DNA from 3 places in the Neorhizobium sp. 05N33 genome. Region 1 is predicted to be linked to each of the others. Evidence: predicted binding sites of a transcription regulator. Region 1 holds the regulator's gene; each other region holds the start of a gene.

Region 1 (10,788 bases):
GGTCAGTTCGGCCTTATTCCGCTGCTGCTCGGTACGCTCTATATCGGTTTCGTCGCGATGCTCTTTGCGGTTCCGATCGGTCTCTTTTCGGCAATCTACATGTCGGAATACGCCTCGCCGAAGGTCCGCTCGGTTGCGAAGCCTTTGCTCGAAGTGCTCGCCGGCATTCCGACCATCGTCTACGGCTTCTTCGCCTTGACGACCATCGGACCGTTCCTGCGCGATATCTCTTCGCAGCTGAACGGCCTCGTCACCGGCGACTATGCCAACTTCATTCAGGCACAGAGCGTTCTGACCGCCGGCTTCGTCATGGGCATCATGCTGATCCCCTACGTCTCCTCGCTGTCCGACGATATCATCACGGCGGTGCCGCGTGCCCTGCGTGACGGCTCGCTCGGCCTCGGCGCCACCCGTTCGGAAACCATCAAGAAGGTCGTCCTGCCGGCCGCTCTGCCGGGCATCGTCGGCGCGCTCCTGATGACCGCATCGCGCGCCGTCGGCGAGACGATGATCGTCGTGCTTGCGGCCGGTGTTGCCGCCCGCCTGCAGATCAACCCTTTCGAGCCAATGACGACCGTGACCGTCAAGATCGTCAATCAGCTGACGGGTGACCTTGAGTTCACCTCGCCGCAGACCCTGGTTGCCTTCGCGCTGGGCATCACGCTTTTCGCCATCACGCTTTGCCTCAACATCTACGCGCTTTATATCGTGCGCAAATACCGGGAGCAGTACGAATGACCGATGTGGTTTCTCCCGCCGCCGGCATCTCCACGGCCAAGTCCGTCCGTCGCGATATCGGCATCAAGCGCCGTTACGCCGCCGAGCGTCGCTTCCGTGCCTATGGCATCGCCGCGCTTTCCTTCGGCATCATCTTCCTGATGCTTCTCCTGTGGTCGGTGGTCTCCAAGGGTTACACCGCCTTCCAGCAGACCATGATCACCATGCCGGTCGAGTTCTCGCAGCAGATCATCGACCCGCAGAACGAACGTGCCACCAATCCGCAGAAGCTGATGACGGCCAACTATCCGGTCGTCGCCCGCAATGCTCTCGCCAAGCTGCTCAACGTCAGCGTCGACGACCGTGTCGCCGCCCGCGCGGTCGGCCAGATGCTGTCCGATGGTGTCCGCGTTCAGCTGCGTGACCTGGTCATAGCCAATCCGGCGATCATCGGCACGACGCAGACGGTAAGACTGCTCGCTTCCGGCGATATCGACTCGGCCTACAAGGGCCAGATCGACCTCGACGTCAGCCAGGAAAACCGCAAGATCAACGACCAGCAGCTCGGCTGGATGAAGCAGCTCTCTGACAGCGGAGCCCTTGCCAAGCACTTTAACGGCGGCATTTTCGTCAACGGCGCATCGAGCCGTCCGGAAGCAGCTGGCGTCGGCGTCGCGCTCATCGGCTCGTTCTACATGATGCTGATCGTGCTTGTCCTGGCGCTACCGATCGGCGTCGCCGCTTCGATCTATCTCGAGGAATTTGCCCCGAAGAACAAGTTCACCGATCTGATCGAGGTGAACATCAACAATCTCGCGGCCGTTCCCTCGATCGTCTACGGTCTGCTCGGTCTGGCGGTGTTCGTCAACTTCATGGGCCTGCCGCGTTCCGCCTCCTTCGTCGGTGGTCTGGTGCTCACCCTCATGACGCTGCCGACGATCATCATCGCGACCCGCGCGGCACTGAAGGCAGTGCCGCCATCGATCCGTGCTGCCGCCCTCGGGCTCGGCGCCTCGAAGATGCAGACGATCTTCCACCATGTCCTGCCGCTTGCCATGCCGGGCATCCTGACCGGCACCATCATCGGCCTCGCCCATGCCCTTGGCGAAACCGCACCGCTGCTCCTGATCGGCATGGTGGCCTTCGTCGCCAACTATCCGACCACGCCGCTCGACCCGTCGACGGCGCTGCCGGTCCAGATCTACATGTGGGCGAACGAAGCTGAGCGCGCGTTCGTCGAGCGTACCTCGGGAGCAATCATCATCCTGCTCCTGTTTCTCATCCTAATGAATGTTGGCGCAATTCTCTTGCGGCGTCGCTTCGAGCGGCGCTGGTAGAAGGAGTATGACAATGAATATGATGTCAGAATCGGCAGTAGAAAAGGCGCTGGACCAAAAGATGAGCGATGCTTCCCACAAGATGATCGGTAAGGACGTTTCTGTTTATTACGGCGAAAAGCGTGCGCTTTTCGACGTGAACCTCAACGTCCGCGAAAACACTGTGACGGCTCTCATCGGTCCTTCCGGTTGCGGCAAGTCCACCTTCCTGCGCTGCCTCAACCGCATGAACGACACGATCGAGAATTGCCGCGTCACCGGCAAGATCACCCTCGACACGGACGATATCTACGACAATAACATCGACGTCGTGGAACTTCGCGCCCGCGTCGGCATGGTTTTCCAGAAGCCGAACCCGTTCCCGAAGACCATCTACGAAAACATTTCCTACGGTCCGCGCATCCACGGTCTTTCCAAGAACAAGGCCGACATGGATCAGATCGTCGAGGCGAGCCTGCAGCGCGCCGGCCTCTGGACCGAAGTCAAGGATCGCCTGCATGAATCCGGCACCGGCCTCTCCGGCGGTCAGCAGCAGCGTCTGTGCATCGCCCGCGCGATCGCCGTGTCGCCGGAAGTCATCCTCATGGACGAACCCTGCTCGGCTCTCGATCCGATCGCGACCGCCAAGGTTGAAGAACTCATCCATGAACTTCGTGCCAACTACACGATCGTCATCGTGACGCACTCGATGCAGCAGGCTGCCCGCGTCTCGCAGCGCACCGCCATGTTCCATCTCGGCCAGCTCGTCGAGGAGAACGACACCGACAAGATGTTCACCAATCCCGACGACCAGCGCACCCAGGATTACATCATGGGCCGTTTCGGCTGATCCAGTCGACTGTGCCGCCTGAAAATCAATTTTGAGGACTAGAAGATGGCATCGACCCATATCCTGTCGGCTTATGACGACGAACTGAAATACCTGAGCCGCCGTATCTCCGAAATGGGCGGCCTCGCCGAGCAGATGTGCTCGGACGCCGTGCGCGCGCTGGTCAATTCCGATGCCGCACTCGCCCAGAAGGTCATCTCCGACGACGTGATCCTCGATCACGCCGAGCGCGAGATCGGCGACAAGGCGATCATCACGATCGCCCGCCGCCAGCCGGTCGCAGCCGACCTTCGCGAGATCGTCGGTTCGCTGCGCATCGCCTCCGATCTGGAGCGCGTCGGCGACCTTGGCAAGAACACCGCCAAGCGCGTCATCGCGGTTCAGGGCACCGGCGTTCCGCGCAAGCTCGCCCGCGGCCTGGAGCATCTCTCCGATCTCGCCCTCGTGCAGCTCAAGGACGTCCTCGACGTCTATTCGACGCGTTCGGCGGAAAAGGCCGAGGCGATCCGCAGCCGCGACGAGGAAATCGACGCGATGTACACCTCGCTGTTCCGCGAGCTCCTCACCTACATGATGGAGGATCCGCGCAACATCACCACCTGCACGCATCTGCTGTTCTGCGCCAAGAATATCGAGCGTATCGGCGACCACGCCACCAACATCGCCGAGACCATCTACTACATGACGACGGGCGCCCAGCCGGAAGGCGACCGTCCGAAGGACGACTCGTCGAACACGCTCGGCGCGATCACCGAATAGAACTGACGGAGCAGGCCAAGAATGCTGCCGAAAATCGCTGTCGTAGAAGACGAAGAAGCGCTGAGCGTGCTTCTTCGTTACAATCTGGAAGCCGAGGGTTATGAGGTCGATACCGTTTTGCGGGGCGACGAAGCCGAAATTCGGCTTCAGGAGCGGGTACCGGACCTCCTGATCCTGGACTGGATGCTGCCCGGCGTTTCCGGCATCGAACTCTGCCGCCGGCTGCGCATGCGCCCGGAAACGGAGCGCCTGCCGATCATCATGCTGACGGCCCGCGGCGAGGAGAGCGAACGTGTTCGCGGCCTCGCCACCGGTGCCGACGACTATGTGGTGAAGCCCTTCTCGACGCCTGAACTGATGGCCCGCGTCAAGGCGATGCTTCGCCGCGCCCGTCCCGAGGTGCTCTCCAGCGTTCTCCGCTGCGGCGATATCGAACTCGACCGGGAAACTCATCGCGTTCACCGCAAGAGCCGCGAAGTGCGCCTTGGCCCGACCGAGTTCCGCCTGCTGGAATTCCTGATGGCCTCGCCCGGCCGCGTCTTTTCGCGGTCGCAGCTTCTGGACGGCGTCTGGGGTCACGACATCTATGTCGACGAACGCACCGTCGACGTGCATGTCGGGCGTCTCAGGAAGGCGCTCAACTTCTCCAATATGCAGGATGTCATCCGCACCGTCCGCGGCGCGGGTTATTCAATGGAATCCTGAGAGGCGGCTTTAAGCCGCCTCGGTCTGCCGCTGCCATTCCGGCAGCGGAAAAATCCGGTCGTAGGCCCAGTTGAACACGAAGGCATAGACCACGTAGAAGACCGCGAACGACACGTCCATCGTCAGCGCATGGACGAGGCTTATACCGAGATACCAGGCGATCAGCGGCAGAAGCGTGATCAGCAGTCCAAGTTCGAACAGCACCGCATGCGCCACGCGTATGGCGGTGTTTTTCTGCGTGCCGCCGGTAAAGCGCTGCATCAGGTGGTCGAAGCCGAGATTGTAGAGATAGTTCCAGCCAGTGGCGATCGTCGCGCTGCCGATGCCGACCACGCCGATATCGGCGGCCGGCATGCCGAAGGCGAAGGAGCCGAGTGGTGTGATGAGAGCAAGCCCGATCAGTTCGAAGCTGATGGCATGGCGGATACGGTCGCGTGTCGTGCGCATGATGACCTCCTGGGGTGCTTTCCGGGCCGTCCCGGAGTTTCTGCCCGAATGGGGGAGGTCGTCCTCACTGTCTTTCAGATAGGTGGAATGCCGATCCGGAGCAAGGCTTGGCCGGCATATCTGCCATACACAACAAAAAGCGGGCCTGAGCCCGCCTTCGATTTCGCCTCGTGTCGCGCCGCCGCTCAGACCCGAGCGGCAACCTTGCGGCGCTCGTTGACCGGCTGGTAGGCAAGCTTTGCGTGGTAACCGCAATAGGGCGATGCATCCGGGGATTCACAGCCGCAGAAGTGGAAGTCTTCCTTGAGCGGGTCGCCGACCGGCCATTTGCAGGTGCGCTCGGTGAGTTCCGTCAATGCAAGGCGGCGGGAGATCGGCACGACTACGTTGGAGGCGGGACGATATTCCATCTCCTGGTAGGGTTCGATCTCGATCTCTTCCTTGACCATCGTCGCGCCGACGGCGCGGGTAACGGTCCGGGTCGTGACCCGCGACGCATAGTTCGGAGCCCGCGGCGCCGATGTCGTGCGCTTGGCAGCCGATGCGCGGCCGGTCGCAACCGTACCGCCAGCTTTCGCCCGGCCCGGCAGGCTGAGACGATGCACCTTGCCGATCACGGCATTTCGGCTTACGCCACCAAGTTGTGCTGCGATCTGGCTGGCGCTCAGGCCCTCCGACCACAATCTTTTGAGCTTCTCGACACGCTCGTCTGTCCAGTTCATGCCCGTTCTCCGCCTTTGAACGTTGCTGGCATGCAGAATCCTTCCACCTTTGCTGCGAAAATCATTTCGCAGCACCCACTATATCTATGCTTGAGGTGACTAGTTCCGCCGCATGCAGTCTAGTAATTGATCATTAACCTAGTGTGAGGCTGACTCCGTGGCAAGAGTCGGAGGAATCTGCGGGATTCGATTTCGTGGTTTTCCCCAACTTGCTGTGATGGAGAGTCTTTTTTGTCACAGAAGCCAGCGCCTGTCGGGTTCCGGTCGTAACGCGCCTAAAACACCGAGCTTTGTTGACATTGACGGCCTAAACCCCGATAGTGCCCCCGCCGCCCAGTGGGCGGCATTTTTGGTTTTTCTGGCCGGTTTTGTCGGCCTTTTTTGACTGCCTAGAGGAGTGATGTCGCCATGGCTGAAGCCGCGCTTTTCGACACGTTTGCCCGGGCTCCGCTGCGTTTTGAACGCGGCGAGGGCGTATGGCTTGTGACGGAAAGTGGAGAGCGATATCTCGACTTCGGCGCGGGCATCGCCGTCAATTCGCTCGGTTATGGCCACCCGCATCTCGTCGGCGCGCTGAAGGCGCAGGCCGACAAGGTCTGGCACACGTCCAACCTCTTCGAGCAGCCCGGCCAGGAGACGCTGTCGCGCCGCCTCGCCGACAACTCTTTCGCGGATAAGGTGTTTTTCACCAATTCCGGTGCGGAGGCGCTCGAATGCGCCATCAAGACCGCGCGCCGCTACCAGTTCGTGAAGGGCCATCCGGAACGCTTCCACATCGTCACCTTCGAGGGCGCCTTCCATGGCCGCACGTTGGCGACCATCGCTGCGGGCGGCCAGGCGAAATATCTCGAAGGTTTCGGCCCCAAGGTCGAAGGCTTCGATCAGGTGCCGTTCGGCGATATGGACGCTTTGAAGGCTGCGATCACCGATGCGACCGCGGCGATCCTCATCGAGCCGATCCAGGGCGAGGGCGGCATCCGGCCGGTTCCAAAGGAATTCTTGGCTGCGCTGCGGCAGATCTGCGACGACAACGGCCTGCTGTTGATCTTCGACGAGGTCCAGACCGGCGTCGGCCGCACCGGCAAACTGTTCGCCTATGAATGGACGGGCGTTTCGCCCGACATCATGGCGCTCGCCAAGGGCATCGGCGGCGGGTTCCCGCTCGGGGCCTGCCTTGCCACGGCGGAAGCTGCGTCCGGTATGACAGCCGGCACCCACGGCACCACCTACGGCGGCAACCCTCTGGCCATGGCGGTCGGCAATGCCGTGCTCGACGTGATCCTGGGGGACGGCTTCCTGGAAAATGTCCGCGACGTCACGTTGGTCTTGCGGCAGGGGCTAGCCAGCCTAAAGGATCGTTTCCCCAGCGTCATCGAGGATATCCGCGGCGAAGGCCTGCTGCTCGGCGTGAAGGCCAAGGTGCCGGCGGGCGACTTGGTTGCCGCCATGCGCGGCGAACATATGCTGGCCGTTCCGGCCGGTGACAACGTGGTGCGTCTCCTGCCACCGCTCACAGTCACGGCGGAGGAAGCTCGCGAGGGTCTCTCCCGCATCGAGAAAGCGGCGGAAAAGCTCTCCGCCTCGGAAATGAAGAAATCGGCCTGAGCGGGCAAAAAGGGGGATGCCGTTGTAGGTTTCCCACGTCACAGGGAACATCACATGGCATCTCCCAAGCATTTCCTCGATCTTTCCGCCGTTTCCCCGGCTGATCTGCGCAGCATTCTCGACGACGCGAAAATCCGCAAGCAGGCCACCAAGGCCGGGACGGCGGAAAAGCCGCTGGCCGGCAAGATGCTGGCGATGATCTTTGAAAAGCCTTCCACCCGCACCCGCGTATCCTTCGATGTCGGCATGCGCCAACTCGGTGGCGAGACGCTGTTCCTGTCGGGCACCGAAATGCAGCTCGGCCGCGCCGAGACGATCGGCGACACCGCCAAGGTTCTGTCGCGTTACGTCGATGCCATCATGATCCGCACCACGGATCACGCCCGTATGCTGGAGCTTGCCGAACACGCGACCGTACCGGTTATCAATGCCCTGACCGACGACACGCATCCCTGCCAGATCATGGCCGACATCATGACTTTCGAAGAGCATCGCGGACCGATCGCCGGCAAGACGGTTGCCTGGACCGGCGACGGCAATAACGTGCTGCATTCCTTCGTCGAAGGTGCTGCCCGTTTCGGCTATCGGATGAACATGGCTGTGCCGATGGGTTCGGAACCCGCCGACAAGTTCCTCAACTGGGCGCGCAACAACAGTGGCAACATCATGCTTTGCCATGATGCCGAAAAGGCGGTTGCCGGCGCCGATTGCGTCGTCACCGACACCTGGGTCTCGATGAACCAGGAGCACAAGGCGCGCGGCCACAACGTCTTCCAGCCCTTCCAGGTCAATGCCGACCTGATGAAGCGGGCCGACAAGGAGGCGCTGTTCATGCACTGCCTGCCGGCTCATCGCGGTGAGGAAGTCACCGACGAGGTCATCGACGGCCCGCAGTCGGTGGTCTTCGACGAGGCTGAGAATCGCCTGCACGCGCAGAAATCCATTCTCGCCTGGTGCTTCGGCGCGGTCTGAACGCAATGTCCCGGACGGTGCGGATGTGAAGAGCGGCGGCGATCGAACCTTGATTTCCGCCCCGCAATCCCCCATCTGTCGGCTTTCAACAATACGCCGTCTTCTGGACTGGCGTTTCAACACACATCGTCGACGTCTTTTCCTCCGGCCAGCGGTTCCGCTCGGGCTGGCGCTTGTGTAAAGGTTTTTGGGTCGGCGCGAAGGAGTGAAGGCATGGCGGAAGCGACTGTGGAACTCAACGAACTCGACTTTGCCGGAGATGACCGGGTCGTTCCATTTCAGGTGGACGGTCTCGACGTGCGTGGCCGGGCGGTCCAGCTCGGGCCGCTGCTCAACTCCATCCTTAGCCGCCATGATTATCCAGGCCCGGTCGCGCGGCTGCTTGCCGAGGCGATCGTCCTGACTGCTCTGCTCGGCACATCGCTGAAATTCGATGGCAAGTTCACGGTGCAGACCAAGGGCGACGGTCCCGTCGACCTGTTGGTCGCGGATTTCTCGACGCCCGACAGTCTTCGCGCCTACGCTCGATATGACGAGGAAGCTCTGGCCGCCGCCGTCACGGAAGGCAAGACTTCGCCGGCCGACCTCCTGGGGCACGGCGTACTTGCCTTCACCATCGACCAGGGCCGCGGCATGCAGCCCTATCAGGGCATCGTGCCGATGGACGGCTCATCGCTGGAGGAGATCGCCGGCGTCTATTTCCGCCAGTCGGAGCAAATCCCGACCAGGGTGCGCCTCGGCGTTGCCGAGCTCTTCGATCGCGATGCCGATGGTAAGCCGCGTCACAACTGGCGGGCAGGTGGTCTGGTCGCGCAGTTCCTGCCGCAGGCACCCGAGCGCATGCGGCAGCCGGACCTGCATGGCGGCGACGGCGATGAGCGCGATTTCGAATTCCCCGAGGACGATTCCTGGGCCGAAGCCCGCACGCTGGTGGAAACGATCGACACCGACGAGCTGACCGACCCGCGGGTTGCGATCGAGCGTCTGTTGTTCCGCCTTTTCCACGAGCGCGGCGTCCGGGTTTACGCGCCGCACCCGGTGTTCGACCGCTGCAGCTGTTCGCGCGACAAGATCAAGGGCGTCCTCTCGGGTTTTTCCGCCGAGGAGATTGAGGCAAGCGAGGAAGACGGCGAGATCGCCGTCACCTGCGAGTTCTGCTCGACCACCTATCGCTACAAGGCGGATGAATTCGCTGCAGCCTGAAAATCAGATGGCGGGAGTTTCCTCCCGCCGTTTTCGTTTCAGGGTATCTTGCATTCGAAGTTCGCTCCATCCTTCACATCGCCGTTGCCGGAGTATTTGGCCGATTGCGGGTAGGGGCAGAGCGGCCGGGTCGTCGCCTGTTTGCCATCTTTGATCTGGCTTGCCTGGATCACCGTCGGCGCTTTTCCGTTTTCCACCCAGTCCATCAGCGGCGTGAAGGCGTCGAAGACATCGGTGCCGTAGCCCGCGGTGCAATGGAACATGCCGGGCACCATGAACAGCCGGTAGAATTCCGCGGTCCGATCGGCACCCATCTGCTTGCGGACGGCTTCATAATAGTTCACGCCCATCATCGGGTTCAGCGCCGGATCCGACCAGCCGAAATAGGTGATCATCCGCCCGCCGCGTTTTTGGAACTCGCTGAGGTCGGGATTGGTCGCGTCGACGATCTCTCGGATCGCGCCGATCTTCGGATATTCGGCATCGAAGTCGAAGGTTTTCCAGTCGATCGCCTTTCCGGAGGCGGGCAGCATCGCCATGTTCTTGACGAAGGTCTCGCCATAGGCCAGCTGCCGGCTTGGTCCCTGTTCGGACACCATCCACATGTCCCAGCCGCTGACCCCGCTCGGATCGACACCCTCGGTGCCGAACTGCACGCCGGGGAAAATCGTCTCTCCCTTGATCTTCACACCGCCCGCCAGCGCCTTCAGCGTGTCCACCTGCGCAGGCGTGAAGCAGTCCGAACCGCCGGCCTCGCAGGTCTTCAGGTCCTTGGCCGGATCGAAATTGCATTGGCGCGGATCGGCGATCAGCCCATCCTTGGCACCGTCGATCGCATCGCATTTGTCCATAACCGCCTTGGCGAGCACCGGAAGCTGGGCGCGGCTGATCGGCGCCTTGAGGAGCGCTCGCGCATTCCAGACGCCCCAGATCTGCGTATTGGTGAGATCGAGGACCGGCGCTCCAGCGAGAATGCCATCGAAATCGCCCGGATAGCGTTGCGCCGCCATCAGCCCCTGGCGTCCGCCGGTCGAGCAGCCGTCCCAATAGGAGAAGGAGGGATGCCGGTCATAATAGCGCGCGGCGATCGCCTTGGCCGTGTCGACCGTCACATGCACGGCTCGTGAACCGTAGTCGATCAAGAGGCCGAGGTCCTGTGCAAAATCCCCGAGCTTATAGGTGACCGCATCATGGCCGGTATTCTGCTGGACGGTGAGAAAGCCTTTCGTAAGTGCGGCATTGCGGGTGGTGATCCGCGACGCTGCGGCAAGGTCTTCGCCGGCATATCCGCCATTGCCGAACATGTAGAGCCGGCGGTTCCAGTTGTCCGGAAGGGTGATTTCGAAACGGACCTGCGGCCGGATATAGCCCGTCACCTGGCAATGGCCTGGCACGTTACCGACACCCGCGACATGCGTGGCTTTCAGCGTCGCGACCTCGGCAAAGGATTGGCTGTTCAACATACCGCAGGCGATCTGCGGCGAGACCGTGG
Region 2 (10,788 bases), on a different contig from region 1:
CCGCACCCGTAAGAATGCCGTCTGCTCGATGGAAAAGCGCAACGTCATGAAGTCGGGCGTGCTCTGGAACCAGGTGGTCACCGAAACTCACAAGGCGAAATATTCAGACGTCAAGCTGGAACACATGCTGGCCGATGCCGGCGGCATGCAACTGGTCCGTGCTCCGAAACAGTTCGATGTGATCGTCACCGACAACCTGTTCGGCGACATGCTCTCCGACGTCGCGGCAATGCTCACCGGCTCGCTCGGCATGCTGCCCTCCGCATCGCTCGGCGCACCCGATGCCAAGACCGGCAAACGCAAGGCGCTTTACGAACCGGTCCACGGCTCGGCGCCTGACATCGCCGGCACCGGCGTTGCCAACCCGATTGCGATGATTGCTTCGTTCGCCATGTGCCTTCGCTACTCCTTCAATATGGTCACGGAAGCCGACAACCTCGAAAAGGCCATCGCCAACGTGCTGGATCAGGGTATCCGCACCGGCGACATCATGGCCGAAGGCGCCCGCAAGGTCGGCACCGCCGAAATGGGCGATGCGATCCTCAAGGAATTCGTAAGCCTTTCCGCCTGATAACACCGATCGGTGCCTTTCCGCCGAGGGTGGAAAGGCACCTCCATATTTGGCGTTCGGTATTCTGCTACCCATATCGCGGAATCTATGGGAAAAAGCGGCGCGGGATCGGTCCCGCGCCACGGACAGAGGCCGATGAACCGGACAATCGAAAAACTGAAACATCGGCGGTATCGCCATCCATCCGGGCCGCCTTCGCCCCGATGGCTGCCTTATGTGCTGGTCACGATCAACCTGATCCTGATCGCCTTTTTCCTGCTCGATGCCCCGGTCGGCTCCTATGCCGCCCATACGCCTAACGTGCTGCTGCCGGTCGGCAGGGCGATTACCGATTTCGGCACCTCCGGCTGGATCCTTTTTGCGGCAGCGCTACTCTTTTTCGAAGCGCTCGCCGTTATCCGGCTCGTACCCGGCCTGAAAGCCCGCTTCCAGGCGATGCTGGTCAGTCATGTCGCGGCTTATATCTTTGTGGCCGTTGCCGGTTCCGGCCTTCTCGTCAACCTGGTGAAGCGTATCATCGGACGCGCCCGGCCAGGACTTTACGAGCAATGGGGTTTCCACGGCTTCAGCCCTTTTTCCGGCTCCCGGTTCGAAAGCTTCCCTTCCGGCCACGCAACCACGGTGGGCGCGTTCCTGATGGCATTGGCGCTGCTCGCTCCCCGCTACCGCCTGTTCTTTCTGATCATCAGCTTCTGGCTCGGTTTTTCGCGCGTCATCGTCGGAGCCCATTATCCGAGCGACGTGATTGCAGGCCTCTCCTTCGGCGCCTGGTTCTCCGTCATCATGGCAATCGTCTTTTCCCGTTACGGGCTGCTCTTCCGGCAGGAGCCGGACGGCTGGCCGGTTCTGCGCCGGGCGATACCCCTGCTGATACGTCCCGACTGGAAAAACACGCCCTTCCCGCCGCGTGGCATGCCGCCGAAGCGGGAGACGGACGTAAAACAGCAATGATCCCTTCATGAAAAAGCCCGGCGCAGTCGCCTGCGCCGGGCTTTTCATTTTAGCTGGGTTGCTGACGCAAACCCTTATTCGGCGTGGATATCGCGATCCTTTGTTTCCGGCAGGAAGAGCAGCCCGATCACCAGAGTGATGACTGCGAAAACAATCGGATACCAGAGACCATAGTAGATATCGCCCTTGGCGGCACTCATCGCGAAGGCCGTAGCCGGCAGAAGGCCGCCGAACCAGCCGTTGCCGATGTGGTAAGGCAGCGACATGCCGGTATACCGGATGCGGGTCGGGAAGAGTTCGACCAGCAGGGCCGCGATCGGGCCGTAGACCATCGTCACATAGAGCACCAGGACGAACAGGATGGCGATCGTGCCGATCCAGTTCACCCGGGCCGGATCGGCCACCATCGTGAACGCACCGCCCTTGGCGATCGTATAGACCGGCATGTCGGTGACGCCCTTCGCTTCGTCCGCGGTCAGCAGCTTTTGGCTGACGAGGTCGGCCGCAGGAACGCTCGCCTTTTCGCCGCCGCGAACCGAGGCGGCATTGAGAGCAAGTTCCGGATTGGCGGCGATGAAAGCGTCGAGCTTGGAATCCGCCACCTTGATCGCACCGCGGCTTAGCGGGTAACCGGCATCGTGAAGCGCAACATTCACGCCCTTTTCGAAGGCGCGCTGTTTGGCAGCGGCATCGGCACCGGCCGCAACCGAGTCGTAGCTGGTGACGGTCTTGTCAGCGATCTTCACCGTAGCCGGCTGGCCGGTGGGACCTACGACAACTTCGTAAGGCACCGAGTTGCGGGTCAAGAACGACGTGGCGATATCGCAGGAGCTGGTGAACTTCGATGTGCCGGTCGGGTTGAACTGGAATTTGCAATCCGCCGGATCGGCCGTGACAGTCGCCTTGATCGTCGCCTGGGCTTCGGCAAGTGCCGGGTTCGCCATCGAGGTCATCGCCTTGAAGAGCGGGAAGTAAGTGACCGCTGCGATCAGCAGGCCGGCCATGATGATCGGCTTGCGGCCGATCTTGTCAGAAAGCCCGCCGAAGATGACGAAGAACGGTGTGCCGAGGAAGAGCGCGATGGCGACCATGATATTGGCCGACAGGAGATCGACCTTCAGCACGTTCTGCAGGAAGAACAGTGCATAGAACTGGCCGCCATACCAGACGACGGCCTGGCCCATGGTCGCGCCGAGAAGCGCGATGATGGCGATCTTGGCGTTGCGCCAGGTGCCGAAGGCTTCCGTCAGCGGAGCCTTGGAGCCCTTGCCTTCCGCCTTCATCTTCTGGAACGCCGGCGACTCGTTCATCTTCAGGCGGATCCAGACGGAAACCCCGAGCAGGATGACGGACACGAGGAACGGAATGCGCCAGCCCCAGGCCGCAAACGCGGTGGAACCCATGACCCACTGGACAAAGACGATGACGATCAGCGACAGGAACAGACCGAGTGTCGCGGTCGTCTGGATCCATGAAGTGAAATACCCACGTCGCCCATGGGGCGCATGTTCGGCCACATAGGTCGCGGCACCGCCATATTCGCCACCAAGCGCAAGGCCTTGCAGGAGGCGCAGGGCGATCAGGATGATCGGGGCTGCGATGCCGATCGTGGCGGCACCCGGCAGGATACCGACCAGGAAGGTCGACATGCCCATGATCAGAATGGTCACAAGGAAGGTGTATTTCCGGCCGACGAGGTCGCCCAGGCGGCCAAATACCAGCGCGCCGAAGGGGCGGACCAGGAAGCCCGCAGCGAACGCGAGCAGCGTGAAGATGTTACGCGTTGCTTCCGGATACTGGGTGAAAAAGGTCGCGCCGATATAGGTGGCGAGTGAACCATAGAGATAGAAATCGTACCATTCGAATACGGTGCCGAGCGAAGAAGCGAAGATGACTTTCTTCTCCTCCCGCGTCATCGGTCCGGCCTTCGCGCCGACCCCCGTTGCGACATTTGCCATTATCGTCCTCCCTCAAGATAAAACTCGCGTGCCGGCTCCGGGCCCGTTCCTCCTGGGCTTGGCCACGGCGACGCATTGTCGCAGATTGACAGAATTCAAGGCTCAAGGAGAGGGATGCTTTGGGATTATGACTTTCGTCTAATATCGCGCGCACCGTGCACCACGGATGCCGCAGCGCGGCATGAGGTCAATGCAGCGCAGCAATCGGGTTAGCATCGCTTGACTCATTGCAAAAATCTTCTAAACACCTTCGCGAACGGGAAGACACCCACATGCGCGCCTGCGAATTCGACATCGCTGCCTCCGCACTGCCGGCTATCCAAGCTGCGCAGCGGGCGTGTTTTTCCGCTTTCTTCAAAACCAAGGCCAAAACGACGACGAAAACCGTCTGACGTCTCTGGCCGCCGCTCTCTCCCCGGATGGCCGGGGACAAGGAATTCCGCGACTTTAACCGCGGCTTCCCCCTCACCGGAAACGAGGAGAGACAGAAAGAGAGCAAAAAATGGGTTTCAAGATCGCAGTCGCCGGTGCAACCGGCAATGTCGGCAGGGAAATGCTGACGATCCTTTCCGAGCGCGGCTTCCCGGTCGACGAGGTCGTGGCGCTGGCATCCGCCCGTAGCCAGGGAACCGAAGTTTCGTTCGGCGACCGGACGCTGAAGGTTTCCAACCTGGAAAACTACGATTTTTCCGACACCGACATCTGCCTGATGTCGGCCGGCGGCGAGGTTTCCAAGAAGTGGTCGCCGAAGATCGGCGCCCAGGGCTGCGTCGTCATCGATAACTCTTCCGCCTGGCGTTACGACCAGGACGTTCCGTTGATCGTTCCGGAAGTGAACCCAGATGCGATCTCCGGTTTTACCAAGCGCAACATCATCGCCAACCCGAATTGCTCGACAGCGCAGCTCGTCGTTGCCCTGAAGCCACTGCACGACTTTGCCAAGATCAAGCGTGTCGTCGTCTCGACCTACCAGTCGGTTTCCGGCGCCGGCAAGGAAGGCATGGACGAGCTCTTCACCCAGACGCGCGCCGTTTTTGTCGCCGATCCGGTCGAATCCAAGAAGTTCACCAAGCGCATCGCCTTCAACGTCATCCCGCATATCGATAGCTTCATGGAAGACGGATATACGAAGGAAGAATGGAAGGTTCTTGCCGAAACCAAGAAGATGCTCGACCCGAAGATCAAGGTCACCTGCACCGCCGTGCGCGTTCCGGTCTTCATCGGCCATTCGGAATCGGTCAATATCGAGTTCGAAAACGAGATCAGCGCGGACCAGGCCCGCGATATCCTGCGCGAAGCCCCCGGCTGCCTCGTCATCGACAAGCACGAAAACGGCGGTTACATCACGCCTTATGAATGCGCCGGCGAGGATGCCACCTACATTTCCCGTATCCGTGAGGATGCGACGGTGGAAAACGGCCTCAACATCTGGGTGGTTTCCGACAACCTGCGCAAGGGCGCGGCGCTCAACGCCATCCAGATCGCCGAGTTGCTTGTCAATCGCGGCCTGATCAAGCCGCGCAAGGTTGCTGCCTGATAGATAATAAATTTATTAAGCATGTTCCGATAGAAACCCCGTCAGAAATGGCGGGGTTTTTCTTTCGAATCACCCATATCACGAACTATTCATGAACGGGTGAGTTGCGATTGTTTGCAACCGCCGCCATAAGGCCGAAACAATGCACATTATCCGGATGCTTCTGGCCGAGCGATCCGGTTCTCGGGGACGGGTTTGACCGCATGAAGAAGATTTTACTGGCAGGATTGATCGCAAGCGGTTTCATGACCGCCACCCCGGCGCTTGCTGCGCTCCAATGCGGCAACGATTCATCCGGTTTCGCCCGTTGGGTTGAGGAATTCAAGCGTGTTGCGCCTGCGAGTGGCGTCAATCCTTCCGTCGTCGAAAAGGCTTTCTCGAACGTCTCCTACAATCGCCCGACCATCAGCGCCGATCGCGGCCAGAAAAGCTTCAAACTCTCCTTCGACGAGTTCATGAAGAAGCGCGGCGGAGCTGCCATCATCTCCCGCGGCAAAGGCATGAAGTCCGGCAATGCCGCGCTTTTTGCGCAGATCGAGCGCCGCTTCGGCGTGCCGGCCGGCCCGATCATCGCCATCTGGGGCATGGAAACCGGTTTCGGCAGCTTCATGGGCGATCAGCATACGCTTTCCGCCGTCGCAACGCTCGCTTACGATTGCCGCCGCTCCGCCTATTTCACCGAACAGCTTTATGCTGCGCTTGAGCTGGTCGGCCGAGGTGATCTGAGCGTCACCGCCCGTGGCGCTGCCCACGGCGAAATCGGCCAGACCCAGTTCCTGCCGCTGAACGTTGTCCGCTACGGAGCCGACGGCGACGGCGACGGCCATATCGACATGGTCCGTTCGCGTGCCGATGCGCTTGCCTCGACCGCCAACTTCCTCAAAGGACATGGCTGGAGAGCCGGTGCCGGTTACCAGCCGGGCCAGCCGAACTTCGTTGCTATCCAGGGCTGGAACGCCGCAACCGTCTATCAGCAGGCGATCGCCTATATGGGCGCACAGATCGACGGCCAATAAGCCCGCCGGCAGTGACGTTTCGCTTCACCTGAAAAATTCAGGCCGACGCTTGTTCGGCCTGGACGGGCAGTTCGCTAAGGTCCGGACGGACGAAGTCGCCCTTGCTGTCCATAATCCACAATTCGCCACTCGAGATGTCGAACCAGGCGCCGTGAACGCTGAGTTCGCCTTTCTCTCCGCGTTTTTTGACGAACGGGAACGTTTCCAGGTTGGCGATCGAATTGCGGATCGACACCCGTTCCAGCGCTGTCTGCCGCTCGGCCTGGGTCATGAACTCGTTGCTCTGGATCTGTTCGGCGGCCGGTTTGACCAGCGCCATCCAGCGGCCGATGAAATCGCCGGGAGAAAGCGGCGACATGGTCGGATCCAGTGCCGCCCGGATACCGCCGCAACGGCCGTGACCCATCACCACGATATTGTCGATTTCCAAAACCTCGACCGCATATTCCAACGCCGCCGACGTGGCATGGAACTGGCCGTCCGGTTCAAAAGGCGGGACCATGTTGGCGACGTTACGGACGACGAAGAGTTCCCCCGGACCGCAGTCGAAAATGGTTTCCGGTGCGGCACGGGAATCGCAACAGGCGATGAGAAGGGTGTGAGGGTTCTGCCCCTTGTCCGCCAGCACGCGATAACGCTCGCGTTCGTCACTATAGCGACCGCTCATGAAGTTGCGGTAGCCCGCCAGTAGTCTGTCAGGAAAATCCGTCATGGAGCAACGATTATAGCGCCGCCGAGCGAAGATCAACGGCCATTGTGCATCTGCGAACTTCCGAGGCCGATTACCGCTTGGTGCGCTGCAACGGATGCACGAGCCGGCGCATCTGCACCATCGCCATGGGAGTGGAGAGGCTGGACGCGTCGGTCTCCAGCGTCAGCTCGTCGCCGCCGCGCTTGGCCGTGCGGGCTAGGACCTCGAAAACGCTCGCTGTTGCCAGCTGCAACGCCTTTTCCTCGTCCATGCCGGCAAGGATTCGCCCCAGGAACAGGGCGCCCAGCAGGTCCCCCAGCCCGTTCGGCGGATTGTCGATCAGCCGGTGTTCCGCAAGCAGCGCATGTTTGCCGGTCAGATAAAGATTGCCGGTACCGCCCGCCATCATCGGCACGGCCGAGGTCACCAGGATGCGTGGCGGCCCGAGCGCGATTGCGGCATCCATGATATCGTTGTTGGTTTCAAGCGGCGCGCCGGAAAGCCAGGCGAGTTCGTAACGGTTCGGGGTGGCGATCGTTGCCAGCGGAATGAGTTCGTCGCGGATCGCTTCTGCCGTCGGCTGCGGAATATAGAGCCCGCCGAGATCGCCCATGACGGGATCGCAGACATAGAGAAGGTCGGGGTTCTTCTCCTTCAGCGCCCGGATAAGCCGCGCCACCGAACGCGGCTGGGCGGCGTTGCCGAAATAACCGGTCAGCACCGCCTTCACTTCTCCCAGCCATGGCGCCCGAATAAGATCGTCTATAGCCTTGTCAAAATCTGATTCGGGAAAGGTCAGCCGTGTAGAAGGTCCGTGACCGGGATGCCAGGGGAGGACGACGGTCGGCATTGCCCAGACGGGGAACCCCAGCGTCTCGAGCGCGAAGACGGCGGCACGATTGCCGACCGAGCCGCGCACAACATGGCTGGAGATGACGAGGACGGCACTGCTGGTATCCTGCATGAGATCGGTTTCCGGCTACGATGGACCTGTTGATCGTTTCTTCGCCGCCGCATGTCAACAAGGCTTCACGGAAGAATGAAACGTGTAGTGTCGCTTGACATGGATCAGCCACGTTGCCGCGTGATGACACAAAGCTAATTTATTCCGTGCGGGCACGGAAAAGGGGAGAGGGACATGGCCGTCAGGCAAAATCCGAAACGGGAAAAACAGATCGAAAGCGCACGCAAGATCGTTGCCGCGAGCAAAGGGCCGCATCTCGACCCGCTCATCCTGTTCGCCCGGGCCAGCACTGACGACCTCGACAGCTATACGCCGGAAATGCTGGCGCTCTCCGCCAATCATGCAGCCGAGCGGCTGATGGCCTGGACCCGGATTCGGGCCGATATCACGGTCGAACCAGTCGCCGGCGTAACGCCGGACGGTATTCCGGTCTCGGTGCTGACCGTCGTCGATCGCAACATGCCCTTCCTGTTCGACTCGGTCATGGGCGAAGTGACCGCCACCCACCGCGACCTCACCATGGCCGTCCATCCGATCCTGGTCGTGGAGCCCGGCAAGGAACCGGCACTCCGCTCTAACGAACAGCCCAGCAACCCGGCTCATCACGTAAGCCTCATCCAGATCCATCTGTCGCCGCTGAACGAGGAACAGGCGGCTTCGCTCACCGAGCGTATTCGCTACATCCTCGACCAGGTGCATCTGTCGATCACCGACTGGGGCTCGATGCTGGAAGTCTTGGACGGCGCCGCCAAGCAGCTCAACAACTCGACAAGCCGCCGCAAGGCCGACCGCGACGAGGCGCTCGCCTTCCTGGACTGGCTGCGCGACGACAACTTCACCTTCCTTGGCATGCGCGAATACGTCTATTCCGGCAAGGGCACTGAGGCCAAGGTCGAACGCGGCAAGGGCCGCGGTCTCGGCATCCTCTCCGATCCGGATGTTCTGGTGCTGCGCCAGGGCAAGGACGCGGTGACGACCACCCCGGAAATCCTCGAGTTCCTCGACGGCCCCGATTTCCTGATTGTCACCAAGGCGAACGTGAAATCCGTGGTGCACCGCCGCGCCTATATGGATTATGTCGGCGTCAAGCGCTTCGACGAACAGGGCGAAGTTGTCGGCGAACTTCGTGTCGTCGGCCTTTTTACGGCAACCGCCTATACCCACTCCGTCCGCGACATCCCTCTCCTGCGCGCCAAGACCGGCCGGGTCGAAGAGCAGTTCGGCTTCGACCCCGACAGCCATTCCGGCCGAATGCTGGAAAACACGCTCGAATCCTATCCGCGCGACGACCTTTTCCAGATCGATGTCGATCTGCTCGCCCGCTTCTGCGAGCAGATCATGGCATTGAGCGAGCGTCCGCGCGTCCGGGTCCTGCCGCGCATCGACCATTTCGACCGTTTTGTCTCGGTGATCGTCTACGTGCCCCGCGAGGACTACAATTCCCTGGTCCGCGAGAAGGTCGGTGACTACCTGACCAAGGTCTATGATGGCCACGTCTCCGCCTATTATCCGGCTTTCCCGGAGGGCGGCGTCGCCCGCGTCCACATGATCATCGGCAGGCGCGGCGGCAAGACCCCGAGGATAGCGCAAGCCAAGCTCGAGGAAGCGATCCGGCTCATCGCCACGCCCTGGGAAGACCGCTTCGCAGCGCTTGCGGAGAAGGGGCCGCGGCTCACCGTCACCCAGGCCTTCCAGGAAGCCTTCTCGCCCGAGGAAACCTTCGCCGACCTGCCGGATATCGCCGCTTGCGCCGCCGGCGAAACGATCCGCATCGCCTTCTATCGCCGCCCGGGCGACCCCGCCAGCACCGTGTCGCTCAAGATCTTCCACAAGGACCGGCATCTGTCGCTCTCCCGGCGTGTGCCGCTCCTCGAAAATCTCGGGTTCCACGCCGTCAGCGAGCAGACGTTCGAAATCCAGGTGGGGCCGGAAAACGACCGCAGCCAAGTCGTCCTCCACGACATGGAACTGCAGCTCGGCGATGGGCGTGAAGTCGACCTGTCCCGCGAAGGTTTGGCGCTGGAGGAAGCCTTCCTCTCCGCCTTCGAAGGCCTGATCGACAATGACGGCTTCAACCGGCTGGTTCTGCTGGCCGGCCTGTCAGCTCGCGAAGTCACGGTGCTGCGTGCATATTCCCGTTATCTGCGGCAGACCGGCATCGTTTATTCGCAGGCCTATATCGGCGATACGCTGGTGAAATACCCGGCCATATCCGCCGCCATCTTCCGCCTCTTCCGCGATGGTTTCGACCCCAAGATCACTGAGAAGGCCCGCGTCAAGAAACTCACCGACCATCATGCGGAGATCGAGGAAGCGCTCGGCAACGTGCCCAACCTCGACGAGGACCGCACGCTTCGTCGTTTCGTCAATGCGGTCGATGCGACGCTCAGAACCAACTACTTCCAGCGCGACCCCAATGGGGCTCCATACCGGATGTTCGCCTTCAAGCTCGATCCGAAGCTGCTGGACGGCCTGCCGGAACCCCGGCCCTTCCGTGAAATCTTCGTCTACGGCACCGAGGTCGAAGGCGTGCATCTGCGCTTCGGCAAGGTCGCTCGCGGCGGGCTCCGCTGGTCGGACCGCGGCGAGGATTACCGCACCGAAATCCTCGGCCTCGTGAAGGCACAGCAGGTCAAGAACGCCGTCATCGTGCCGGTCGGTGCCAAGGGCGGCTTCTTCCCGAAGATGCTGCCGCCGGCAAGCGCGCGCGACGCGTTCTTCAATGCCGGCCGGGAAGCCTACAAGACCTTCATCCGCACCCTTTTGTCGATCACCGACAATATCGTCGGCGCCGACATCGTCGGGCCGCCGGACACGATCCGCCTCGATGGCGACGACCCCTATTTCGTGGTTGCCGCCGACAAGGGTACGGCGACCTTCTCCGACACCGCCAACGGCCTGGCGCAGGAAGCCGGCTTCTGGCTGGACGATGCCTTCGCCTCCGGCGGTTCGGTCGGTTACGACCACAAGAAGATGGGCATCACCGCGCGCGGCGCCTGGGAAGCCGTGAAACGGCATTTCCGCGAGAAGGACATCGACATCCAGACGACGCCATTCACGGTCGCCGGGGTCGGCGACATGTCCGGCGACGTCTTCGGTA
Region 3 (10,788 bases), on a different contig from region 1:
TGAGCACGAGGCCGCTCAACCGGGTAAGTGCGGTCGCAGCCGCCATGGCGAGGATGGCAATGAGCGTGGCGAGATCAACAGTCATGGCGTCACCTCGATATCCCGGGACTTGCCGGTCACCAGGGCGGCGGCAAGGCCGGCGATAGCACCGGCAGCGATATACCAGACGCCCGGCACGAAATGTTGGGTGGCGACGGCGGCCGCGCCGCTCGCGAGCAGCACGGCGCCGGTTTCCGGTCCCTTCCAGAAGCCCATGACCAGCACGATGAAGACGGCTGGAAAGGCAAAGTCGAGCCCGAGCACCACCGGGTCGCCGAGAAAGGCACCGAGGGCGGCACCAGCCAGCCCCGAGAGTACCCAGGCGAGATAGAAGGGCATGGCGAGGCCGGCGAACCAGGCGGGCGTCAGCCGCGCCACCTTGGCCCGGAACTCCGCCATCGCCCAAATCTCGTCGGCGAGGAACAGCATCGAGAGATGGCGCGCCGGTTGGCCGAAACCATCCATTCTGATACCGAGCGAGGCGCTCATCAGCACGTGGCGGATATTAACCAACAGCGCCGCAAAACCGACCCCGGTCCAGGAGGCCGGATGGGTCCAGATATCCATCGCTACGAACTGCGACCCACCGGCGAATACCAGCGCGCTCATCAACCCCGCCTCGGCCGGCGACAGGCCTTTCGTGGCAGCAACCGCGCCAAAAACGAGACCGATCGGGATGACTGCGGCGATCAGCGGCGAGATCGCCCGCATGCCGCCGAGGAAGTCTTGCAGTTTTGCATTGCTGTTCATCCAATAACCTTGATCTATATCGGCGTACGTCGCCCCCTCACCCGGCCTCCGCTCCGCTCAGCCACCCTCTCCCCGAGGGGTAGAGGAGGATTCGAGACGCTGCGGCATATATCTTCTCCCCTCGGGGAGAAGGTGCCGGCAGGCGGATGAGGGGGAGGCTTAAAGCGCGCAGCATCTACCGTCTTGAACGAAAGTGATCAGCGAGCCCGGTATTGCCCCGGCGTCAGCCCGGTGCGGGCCTTGAAGTGGCGGGTGAAATGGGCCTGGTCGGCAAAACCGCATTCGAGCGCGATCTCGGCCGGCTGGCCGCCTTCCCTCAAGCGCTTGCGGGCCGCTCGGATGCGGATGTCGGTGAGGAAGGAATGCGGCGTGATGTGGAATTCCTTGCGGAACGCGCGGATAAGGTGAGCGCGGCTGAGACCCGCGACGGTCGCAAGTTCCTCCAGCCCGACATCGCAAGCAAAATTCTCGGTGAGGTAGTCGCGGGCCTGGCGCACGGCGGTGCGCTCCGTCGTATCGGCCGGTACGATGATCGAACTGCCGTGACGGCGGAACATCGCGTCGAGCACCAGGAACATCGCCTGGCTGGTTTCGAGCGCGCCGGAGCCTTCTTCCAGCGTCCGGTGCGCCTGGTGGAAAGCGTCGGCGAGCGCCTGGTCGTGGAGGAGCTGGATGCCGAAGGCGGGCGTGCCCTGGAAGGGTTTGCCGGTGACGTCTTCGAGGATCTCGCGGAGCAGTGCGACATCCGGATAGATCATCCGGTAGCGATACCCGCCGCCCCGCGGCGCACCGTCATGTGTCTCGCCCGGATTGATCAGGTAGAGCCCGCCCGGCCCGGCGCTCTCCCGGCTGCCCTTGATGGTGCAGACCTGCATGCCCTGCTCGATCGCACCGATGCTGAACGTGTCATGCGCATGCGGCGCGAATTCGTGGGTGAGGAACGTCGCGCGCAGGCATTCCATGCCGCCGAAGCGATCGTCTCGCCAGAAACGGGTCACCTCTGCCGGCATCAGCGGCATGTGGTCGGTAGCCTGTTCCTGCGAGATATTCTCCATGGAAAAAGTATAGCAGATCGGCGACCATCGCTCTTGAACAAAAGTGACGCCGGAAGCCAGGCGGCACTTGAACGTCAGGCGGTCTTGCGCGCCGCCACGCGGCCCATCGGATGCAGCGAATGCACGAGGAAAGGCGCGCCGGGCTCCTCCTCGATGAACAGCGCCAGATTGGCGATCTCGACCGGCTTTTTCAGGTAGGGTTCGAAATAATCGCGCAGCGCCAGGTCGAAACGCGGCATCTCGACCAGCGACAGCGGACCGGTCAGGGTCATGTGGAAACGGAATTCGTCCATCACATAAGGGTGGCCCCAGCGATGCAGGTTGGCGAATTGCGGTGCCGATAGATCGCCCGAATCGCTGCGCTCCAGCTCGGCTTCCGACAATGGCGTACGGAAATTGTCGAACTCCTGGACCACGGAAGCAGCCAGAAACCGGACGGTATCGCAAGGAACGACCGGCGCCAGGCCGAAGAAATTGCCGAGCCGCACGACTTCGAGCTTCGGCAGTTCGAAGGGGCTGTGGGTGCCGGCAAACCGCATCAGATGGCGCAGCAGCATCGGTTCGGTGACGTCGGGTGCCAACCGGAACGGCGCCTTCAGCGTCGCGTGGAAACCGTAGCGGCGTGGCAGCGCGGTGTTGAAAGCAATGTCGTGAATGCCGATGCCACGGATTGCCGGCGGCTCCGTCGCTTCGCCTGAAAAGGCGTTGCGGCCGAGCCACTGGGCGGCAGCGACCGTTAGCGGATCATGCGCCGGAGGCGTGAAATGAATGGCATAGCGCATGCGTCACCTTCTGAACGTCCTTTTCAGCAACCCCGTGTTTTACGCATTGCTCAACAATCCCTGCCGTGGGGGTTAAGTGATTTGCATGACAGAATAACGACGCGGAGGACCGAAAACTCGCGTTTAACGCGAGGCGACGGCAAGATGACTGGTGAGCGTAAATGACGCCGGAAGCCGCATTTCCCGGCCATTCACGGCATTGAGCGCCGCATCCGCCAACCTATGCGCGATACCGAAACTCACCTTAAAACCACCTGTGAGCGCGATCACTCGGGCGTGATCGGGATGCGCGCCGACCATCGGATCGCGGCCGATCGCCTTCGGCCGCAATCCCGCCCAGCGCTCGACGACGGGGGCCTGCGCCAGGGCCGGCACGAGCGACCGGGCGCGCAAGACGAGGTCGTCGAGCTGCCTGTCGGTCGACGACGGGTCTTCGAACACATCCTCGCTGGTGCTGCCGACCGCCACGTGACCGCCCTCATGGGCGACCAGATAGAGGCCGTTCAGGAAGATCACCGGCAGAGACGGATCGATATTGGCCTTGAGCAGCGCCGCCTGCCCCTTGACCGGCTGGCCGATCGGATGTTTCAGCGGCGGCGAGACGCCTTGAAGCAGAGAAAAGGATCGGTGGCCGGCCGAGACGATGCAGTGTCCGAAGGCGACGCTTTCGCCGCCGCGGAATATAATCCTATTAGCGGCTGGATCTACCGTTTCGGCCTCCAGGCCTTCGACGATTCGGACATTGCCGGCCCTACGCAGGAAGGCCGCGAGAGCCGATACGAGACCCCGCGGCGAAACCCGGGCGGCAAACGTGTCATGCACCAGTCCGGCAGCTGCGAAGGAGGCATCCGGCCAGCCTTTTTGCGGCGGGCGGTCGAGCACATGCCAATGGAAACGACGGTCACCGCGCCGCCAGCAGGCTTCCGCATCGGCGGAGTGCCCGAGCGCGATCTTGCGTAAGTGCGGCTTCGGCAGCGGAATCAGCCGGCCGGAGCGGCGGTAGCCACAGGCCATGCCCGTCTCGGCTTCGAGCTCAGCGATTTCGTCTTCCAACGATAGGAGCGCGTCGAACTGGAACTGCTTCTTGTCGTCCCACTTATCGGGCATATACGGCATCAGGGCGCCCAAGAGCCCGCCGCTTGCCGCCTGCCCCAACGAGCCGGCATCGACAAGCAGGGTGCGGATGCCCAGTCGCTCGGCCTTGACCGCCGCCCAGAGGCCCATGATGCCGCCGCCCAGGATGACGAGATCGGCGGATGCGGGAAGGACATGAGATTGACCGCCGAAGCCGGCAGGATTATCCGCATCTCCCATGAGCGACCGTGATCCTGAAATTCGTGTGACCGAAAGCCAGACGCTGGACTGGCATGACGGCGATATGCCCTATTCGCAAAAGTTTGGCGATCACTTTTATTGCCGCACCGACGGCCGGCTGGAGTGTGGCCACACGTTTCTGGCCGGCAATGGCCTGCCGGGGCGCTGGGGCCTGCCGGAGCGCTGGGAAAGGCACCGGACTTTCCGGATCGGCGAACTCGGTTTCGGCACCGGCCTGAATTTCTGCGAGACCTGGCGGCAATGGAAGCTTTTTCGCCCCGCAGGCGCGAAGCTTCATTTCACCTCTTTCGAACTCTATCCGATGCAGCGCGACGAAATCGACCGGGCGCTCACCCGCTGGCCGGAGATCGCGGCGGAACGGCAGGCAGTGGTCAAAGCTTGGCCGGACGAGCCCGTCGGGAATGTCGTGATCGACTCTGACGCCCAGACACGTCTGACGGTCGTCTGCGGCCCGGCGCTCGAAAGCGTCTCCGCGGCCAGCGCGGATTTCGACGCCTGGTTCCTCGACGGCTTTGCTCCGTCGCGCAATCCGGACATGTGGTCGCCGGATATCATGCAGGCGATCTATGACAAGACCTTACCCGGCGGCACGTTCGGCACCTATGCGGCCGCCGGCTTCGTACGGCGAAACCTGCAGGCCGCCGGTTTTACCGTCGAACGGCGGCCGGGATTTGCGGGCAAACGCGAGATGTTGTGCGGCATCAAACCGGCGCCCTGACCCAAGGTCGCCCCAAGACCGCCCAACATAAAACAGCCGGCCCTGAGACCGGCTGCCATCCATCACATCGCATGCCACCTACTGGCAGACGCGCAGGCTTTCCATGTGCCATCCGCCGTCATAGGCGTTGCGGACGCGGCGGTCCTCGAACCAGCAGCGCGGCCGCGGCGGCGGTGGCGGATCGATGTAACGCGGCCCGCTGTCACTGGCGAGAGCCCCGCCGATCAGGCCGCCGATGACGCCCGCGGCCAAACCTCCGGCAATCAGCGCGCCATCGTTGTTATGATGCCTGCGCGGCGGGTCACGGCGATCGTATCGATCATATCGATCGTATCGGTCGTAGTGTCTGTCCCACTGCTGGGCCGAGGCTTCACCAGCCGGCAACAGGACGCTGGTGCAGGTAGCGGCCAGAATCAGCGCCGAGACAATCATCTTCTTCATCACAAGCGTCTCCGTTTCCACCGAGCTGCGCCTGAAAGCGGCAAAAGGGGCTCGGGTATTGCCGGACAATGCCGGTGCCGAGCTTAACGGTCCCTGAACGGAAAACCTGTCGCTCGCACCCTGCCGAAATTACGAAAACCGTATAAGACCGTATTTCTCGCCACTCATTGTTGGTCCCTCCCGCGCGCGTCCCGCTTTCATACTTTTGCGGGAAAATAATTTTCACATACACGGGATCAGAGCATCAGATGAACTTCACGGGCTCCCACCATATCCATATCATTGGCGGCCAATATGCGGTGTCGGCCGATCCCGATACCGTGCTGATGACCGTTCTCGGATCCTGCGTCTCGGCCTGCATCTACGACACCACCACCAACATCGGGGGGATGAACCATTTCATCCTGCCTGCGAGCGGCGGACTGGAGATCACCCAGCACCCGGAACGCTACGGCGATCTGGCCATGCGTGCGCTTGTCGATGACCTGTGCAGGCTCGGCGCGGAACGCCGGAACCTTCGGGCCAAGCTGTTTGGCGGCCGCACGCGCAAATGCAGCGGCTACGATCCCGGATTGCTGAACGCCGCGTTCGCCAGGCGCTTCCTTCAGGCGGAAGGCATCAAGCTTGTCGATTCCAGCCTCGGCGATGACCTGGCGCGCTGGATCGCGTTTCACCCGACGACAGGCAGCGTACAGATGCGGATCACTGCGGCCACGGTGCCCGCTCCGTCAACTTCCCGCATCGCCGACGCAACCGCCAGGGCAGCGCGATACTGACCGCCCGCTACGTTCTGCCGCCGCGTCAGCAGTATTGCCAGTTCTTCGGAGCAGGGATGTGCGCCGACATTGCCGAGGTGAGAGCGTTGAGAGCCGGAAACGCCGGCTCAGTTCGACACCGAGCTCACGATCGCACCGCCAAGCCAGTTGCGGACTTTGGTTTCCAATGCCTCCGGACTGATCGGCTTGGAGAGGTAATCGTCCATGCCGACCTGGAAGCAGAGTTCGCGGTCGCTTTCGAGCGCATGCGCCGTGACGCCGATGATCGGCGTATGGGTGCCGGTCTCCTGTTCGAGCTCGCGGATTTTCTGGGTCGCCTGATGGCCGTTCATGACCGGCATCGAAACGTCCATGATGATGACCGCCGGATCGTGCTTTTTCCACGCTTCGACCGCTTCCGCACCGTTCTTGACGATCTGGAACAGCCAGCCGGTGGTCTGCAGGATCTGGGTAAAGACGATCTGGTTGACCTCGTTGTCCTCGGCGACCAGCACGTCGAGCGTCGGCGCCGCCTGCATGGGCGGGGTGGAGACCGGGACCACCGGCTGTTCGGCAATCGCGGGCGTCGAAGCAACCAGCTTGGGTGCGGCAACCGGCGCCAGGGGCCGCACGGTCGTCTGAGGGCGACCGGCCGCTTGCTCCGCTTCGACTGCCCTGCGCTTGGTGCGGATCGAGCGGACGACATCGATGATCGTGCTGCGCAGCAGGTTGGCGCGCGCCGGCTTCATCAGATGCGCCTGGATGTTGAGAGCCGCGAACATGCTGTCGTCGCCGGCCATGTCCATCGAGGTCAGGAAAACCACGCCGGTTCCGTCGAAGCGCGGATCACGCCGGAGCTGCTTGGCGAAATCCAGGCCGTTCATCTCCGGCATGTGGTAGTCGAGCACGATAGCATCGACAGTGACGCCGATACGGGCGGCCTCGCTGAGGATCGCCAGACCCTCGGCGCCGCCGTCGGCTGCAACCGTGTCGAACCCCCACATGGTGAGCTGTTCGGTGAGGATGCGGCGGTTGACGGCATTGTCGTCGACAACGAGGATGCGTGCGCCGCTGGTGTTGATCGGCAAGGTCGTCAGGACGTTGCGCTCGCTGACCACCTGGAACGGCAGATGCACGGTGAAGACGGAGCCGCGACCGACTTCGCTCGTCACGTCGATATAGCCGCCGAACAGTTCGGTGAGGCCGGCGGTAATCGCCAACCCCAGGCCGGTGCCTTCGTGGCGGCGCGTCGAGGACGTGTCGACCTGCGAGAATTTCTCGAACACCGATTTCAGTTTCTCTTCGGGAATGCCGAGCCCGGTATCCTCGATGCGGATCGACAGCATCATCTCGCCGGGGCCTTTTGCCTCCGACCTCAGGTCGATGAAGACATGCCCCTTTTCGGTGAATTTTACCGCGTTGCCGACGAGATTGGTGATGATCTGGCGGAAACGCCCCGCGTCGCCCATCACCGTCTCGCGGATCGAGACGTCGCCGCGCACGATGAGTTCGATATCCTTCTCGGCAGCGGACGAGGACAAAAGCGTCGCCACGTCCTCGATCGCCTCGACCGGGTCGAACGGCGCCTTGCGCAGCGTCATCTGCCCGGCATCGATCTTGGAAAAGTCGAGGATGTCGTTGATGATCGTCAGAAGCGCATTGCCCGATTTGACGATGATGTCGATGAAGGTCTTCTGGCGGGTGTCGAGATTGGACTTGGCCAGCAGTTCGGCCATGCCGAGCACGCCGTTCATCGGCGTGCGGATCTCGTGGCTCATATTGGCGAGGAATTCCGACTTCGCCCGGTCGGCGGCCTCGGCGCGCTGCAGGAGGCGGGTCAGTTCCTCCTCGCGGCTCTTCATCTCCGTGACGTCTGTGAAGACGGCCAGCCAATGGTCGCTGCCGGTCAGCTTTGCCTCGACCTGGATCCACTTGCGGCCCTCGACGCGGAAGGCGGCAAACACCGGCTTGCCGGCTGCGACATTGTCTTCCCAGGCCTGGAGCGTCGCCGCCGCTTCCTCGGACGTGCCGAGATCGCCGCGCTCGACGCAATAGCGGAAGAGATCGCGCCACAGGCCTCCGGCGCCCACCATCTCGGCCGGCATGTCGAGCATGGCTGGCAGCGCATCATTGGAGAAGATGATCTCGCCGTCATGCAGGATGAGCAGCCCTTGCGACATGGCGCTCGTCGCGTCGCGCATCAGCGCGCCGTGGGTTTCGAGCGCCGCACGGGCCTCCTGGATCTCCTGCTCGCGCTTGCGGACAGCCGTGATGTCCATGTAGCTCAGCAGGATCTTGCCGCCGGAAAGCTGAGTGCCGGAAATGACGATCACCAGGCCGCTGCGGCTTTTCACCTCGATCGGCGGCCGCTCCTGACCGTCGGTCAAGGCGGCAATGCGCTCCCGGTAGATCTCCTCGAAGCTTTGCGGCGAGCCGCTATAGATGCCGTGGTCGAAATTGACCTTGAGGAAATCCCGATAGGAACGCCCAGGCAGATCGAACTGCTCACCGGCATCCCAGAAGGAATAGAAGGCCGGGTTGGCGTATTCGAACAGGAACTGCTCGTCGAGGATCGCCACGCCGACGGGCATGGTGTGCAGGATCGTCTGCAGATCCTTGCCCATCTTCTCCGCCTTGTTCTGCGCCTCCTTGATGCGGGAGACGTCCATGCGCGAACCGACGAGGTTGTGCGCGCCGTCATTGGTAGTCACCCGGCGCAGATGCGTGATGACCGGGACAACCGATCCGTCGGGAAAGGTAATATCCTCCGATTTCTCGATGTCCTCGCCTGTCATTACCTGGTCGTTTTCAATCCGGAAGCGATCGGCCGCGTCAGGGAACATTTCCGTTTCGGTCTTGCCGAGGAAATGGCTTCTCGGCTTGCCGAGCATCGCCTCGTAGGCGGCATTGGCATAGGTGAGCTGGCGGTCGCTGTTGCGCACGAACACGGGCACCGGCAGGTCTTCGAGGACGGCGCGGAACAGGTCCGTCTCCGAGACATGGGTGCGCAGGAGCATTTCCTGCTCCTTGAAATCGGTCACGTCGTGACGGATGGCGATCAGCAGGCCGTTTTCGAGACGCTTGTTGATGCTCCGCAGCCAGCGTCCGTCGGAAAGCTGGTCGATGCTTTCGGAATAGGGAAGATCGAACGGTTTCATCCGCTCGGCTATCCAAGCGTCCTTGTTCGGCACATCGGAACCAAAGCTCGCCGGCGACACGCGCTGACGGCGATCATAGGCAAATCCGAGAATATCGTTGAGCGTGATCCCCGGCTGGATATCGATCGAGATCGATGAAAAATGATTGATGAGCTGTGAATTGCAGTAGAGCAGAACGTTGTGCTTGTCATAGATGCCGATACCCATTTCGAGCATGTCGAGGGCATCGTCGAGAAGCGCGTTGTTGAAAGGCGAAAACGGCGCGATCGGCTTTGCAGCGTTGGCCGTAGCACCACTGGCCGGGGCACCGGGGGGCGGGACGACGGCGCGTGATGCAACGGCAAGCGGGGCAACGTTGTTCGGCTCTGAAATGGCGGCAACGCCCGGTACCGCCGCAAACGTGCCGAACAGATAGGTATGGTCGTCTTCCGTCAGGAAACGCTCGATATGAATTTCATGGCAGACGACGCCGGAGCGGTCGAAACAGAGCGCCGTCTCGTCGGTACCGAAAACGATCGCCCGGCATTCCTTTTCCTTGCGGTCGGCATCGTCCAGCGCGCCTGCAAGGCCACGGCTGGTATTGCCGGCGAATTCGCTCGGATGCATGCCGAAAAGGCGTGCATAGGCAGCATTCACCGCCACGTAGCTAAGGGCGCTGTCCTTGATGAACGCGGGTTCGGCAAGATCGTTGATCCGCTCGCACGCCGTTTTCAAGAGTTCGCTTTCCGTGTCCACCTTCCCCGCTCCTCGTGCCGGCCGATATCCGGCTCGATTCGTTTGTCTCCCAATCGACTGATAACACCATAGCGAGTGTTAACATCGTGTTGTTGAAACAGTACGACTTATCATTTCTGGCATTTGTCAACCGGAAGCGCCTATATATGGGCGCCAATACAGCCTGTGATTGATCGTGACGGGCATCGACATCCGCAGACATCCAACCGCATGGCGTAAGTGATCCGAGCTAATCCGAAAGCAACCCGGAGAAGGCCCAATTTCCGCCGCCAAATCTTCTCCATGTTATAGCCACGATCCGGCCACAATCGACATTGGCAATTGCTGAGGCTTGATAAAAATCAACCGCAGGCGGCATGAAGCTGAACGTCCGTTCAGACTATCGAGGAATCGTCTTCATCAATCCGCCGCCTTTGGGCGCGACCATTTCTTCACCCCTTGAGGACAAAAAGGGAAAGGAAAAGAACATGTCGGCACTGAAAAAGACGATCTCACTCGGCCTCGCCGCACTGTCCGTAGCGGGCGCCCTGACGGCGACGGCTCCGGCGGCAGAAGCCCGCGACCGCCATCGCAATGTCTGGCCGGGCGTGGCCGCAGGCCTTGCCGGCGGCATCATCGGCGGCGCAATCATCGCAGGATCGCAGCGGCCGGCTTATGCCGAGCCCGAATATGTGGAGCCGGAATACGACTACGCTCCCCCGCCCCCGCCGCCTGTCTATTACCGCCGCGCCTATTATCGCGATTACCCACCGGTCTGCGAACTCGAATGGCGCCGCAACCGCTATGGCGAGCCCTATCGCGTCGAAGTCTGCTCGCGCTGATCGGCAGAGCAATCGCATTGAGGAGCCTGTTTCCGCCGCCGGCGGATGCAGGCTTTTTGCTGTCCTGCAGACGCACCGAGCGCCGTTATGGACACCGCTGGGAAGCCACGCCATTTCGCGAGTGCGAAACATCTGCTTGACTTTTGCCCGGAAAACCACCAAATGCGCTTCAGCTTTCACCTTCCGGCCGCCGCGTGAG

What was found. Region 1 encodes PhoB, which activates phosphate uptake and scavenging genes when phosphate is short. Its sites were predicted from a motif close to TGTCATNNANCTGTCAT; they were not measured.
Region 2: a site for PhoB is predicted at 7,741-7,757, ahead of AC1DLT_RS24340 (NAD-glutamate dehydrogenase). Genes of this name have one in related genera too.
Region 3: a site for PhoB is predicted at 2,712-2,728, ahead of AC1DLT_RS12195 (DUF1045 domain-containing protein). Genes of this name have one in related genera too.

Annotation. Positions count from the first base shown of each region.
Region 1 covers NZ_JBFTNK010000002.1:345,989-356,776, reverse strand. The annotation lists gene pstC (phosphate ABC transporter permease subunit PstC) at 1-738, shown strand, start outside; gene pstA (phosphate ABC transporter permease PstA) at 735-2,054, shown strand; gene pstB (phosphate ABC transporter ATP-binding protein PstB) at 2,068-2,883, shown strand; gene phoU (phosphate signaling complex protein PhoU) at 2,929-3,642, shown strand; gene phoB (phosphate regulon transcriptional regulator PhoB) at 3,664-4,347, shown strand; gene AC1DLT_RS05975 (PACE efflux transporter) at 4,357-4,794, opposite strand; gene AC1DLT_RS05970 (GcrA family cell cycle regulator) at 4,980-5,516, opposite strand; gene AC1DLT_RS05965 (acetylornithine transaminase) at 5,925-7,121, shown strand; gene argF (ornithine carbamoyltransferase) at 7,176-8,093, shown strand; gene AC1DLT_RS05955 (Hsp33 family molecular chaperone) at 8,307-9,296, shown strand; gene AC1DLT_RS05950 (tannase/feruloyl esterase family alpha/beta hydrolase) at 9,335-10,788, opposite strand, start outside.
Region 2 covers NZ_JBFTNK010000012.1:93,478-104,265, reverse strand. The annotation lists gene leuB (3-isopropylmalate dehydrogenase) at 1-571, shown strand, start outside; gene lpxE (lipid A 1-phosphatase LpxE) at 707-1,522, shown strand; gene AC1DLT_RS24365 (MFS transporter) at 1,597-3,480, opposite strand; gene AC1DLT_RS24360 (aspartate-semialdehyde dehydrogenase) at 3,983-5,017, shown strand; gene AC1DLT_RS24355 (lytic murein transglycosylase) at 5,221-6,033, shown strand; gene AC1DLT_RS24350 (carbonic anhydrase) at 6,071-6,745, opposite strand; gene pdxY (pyridoxal kinase PdxY) at 6,816-7,688, opposite strand; gene AC1DLT_RS24340 (NAD-glutamate dehydrogenase) at 7,863-10,788, shown strand, end outside.
Region 3 covers NZ_JBFTNK010000003.1:690,395-701,182, reverse strand. The annotation lists gene AC1DLT_RS12210 (AzlD family protein) at 1-85, opposite strand, end outside; gene AC1DLT_RS12205 (AzlC family ABC transporter permease) at 82-789, opposite strand; gene AC1DLT_RS12200 (AraC family transcriptional regulator) at 987-1,844, opposite strand; gene AC1DLT_RS12195 (DUF1045 domain-containing protein) at 1,919-2,626, opposite strand; gene AC1DLT_RS12190 (NAD(P)/FAD-dependent oxidoreductase) at 2,750-3,940, opposite strand; gene mnmC2 (tRNA (5-methylaminomethyl-2-thiouridine)(34)-methyltransferase MnmC2) at 3,939-4,679, shown strand; gene AC1DLT_RS12180 (hypothetical protein) at 4,758-5,120, opposite strand; gene AC1DLT_RS12175 (chemotaxis protein CheD) at 5,369-5,896, shown strand; gene AC1DLT_RS12170 (response regulator) at 6,004-9,768, opposite strand; gene AC1DLT_RS12165 (hypothetical protein) at 10,236-10,589, shown strand.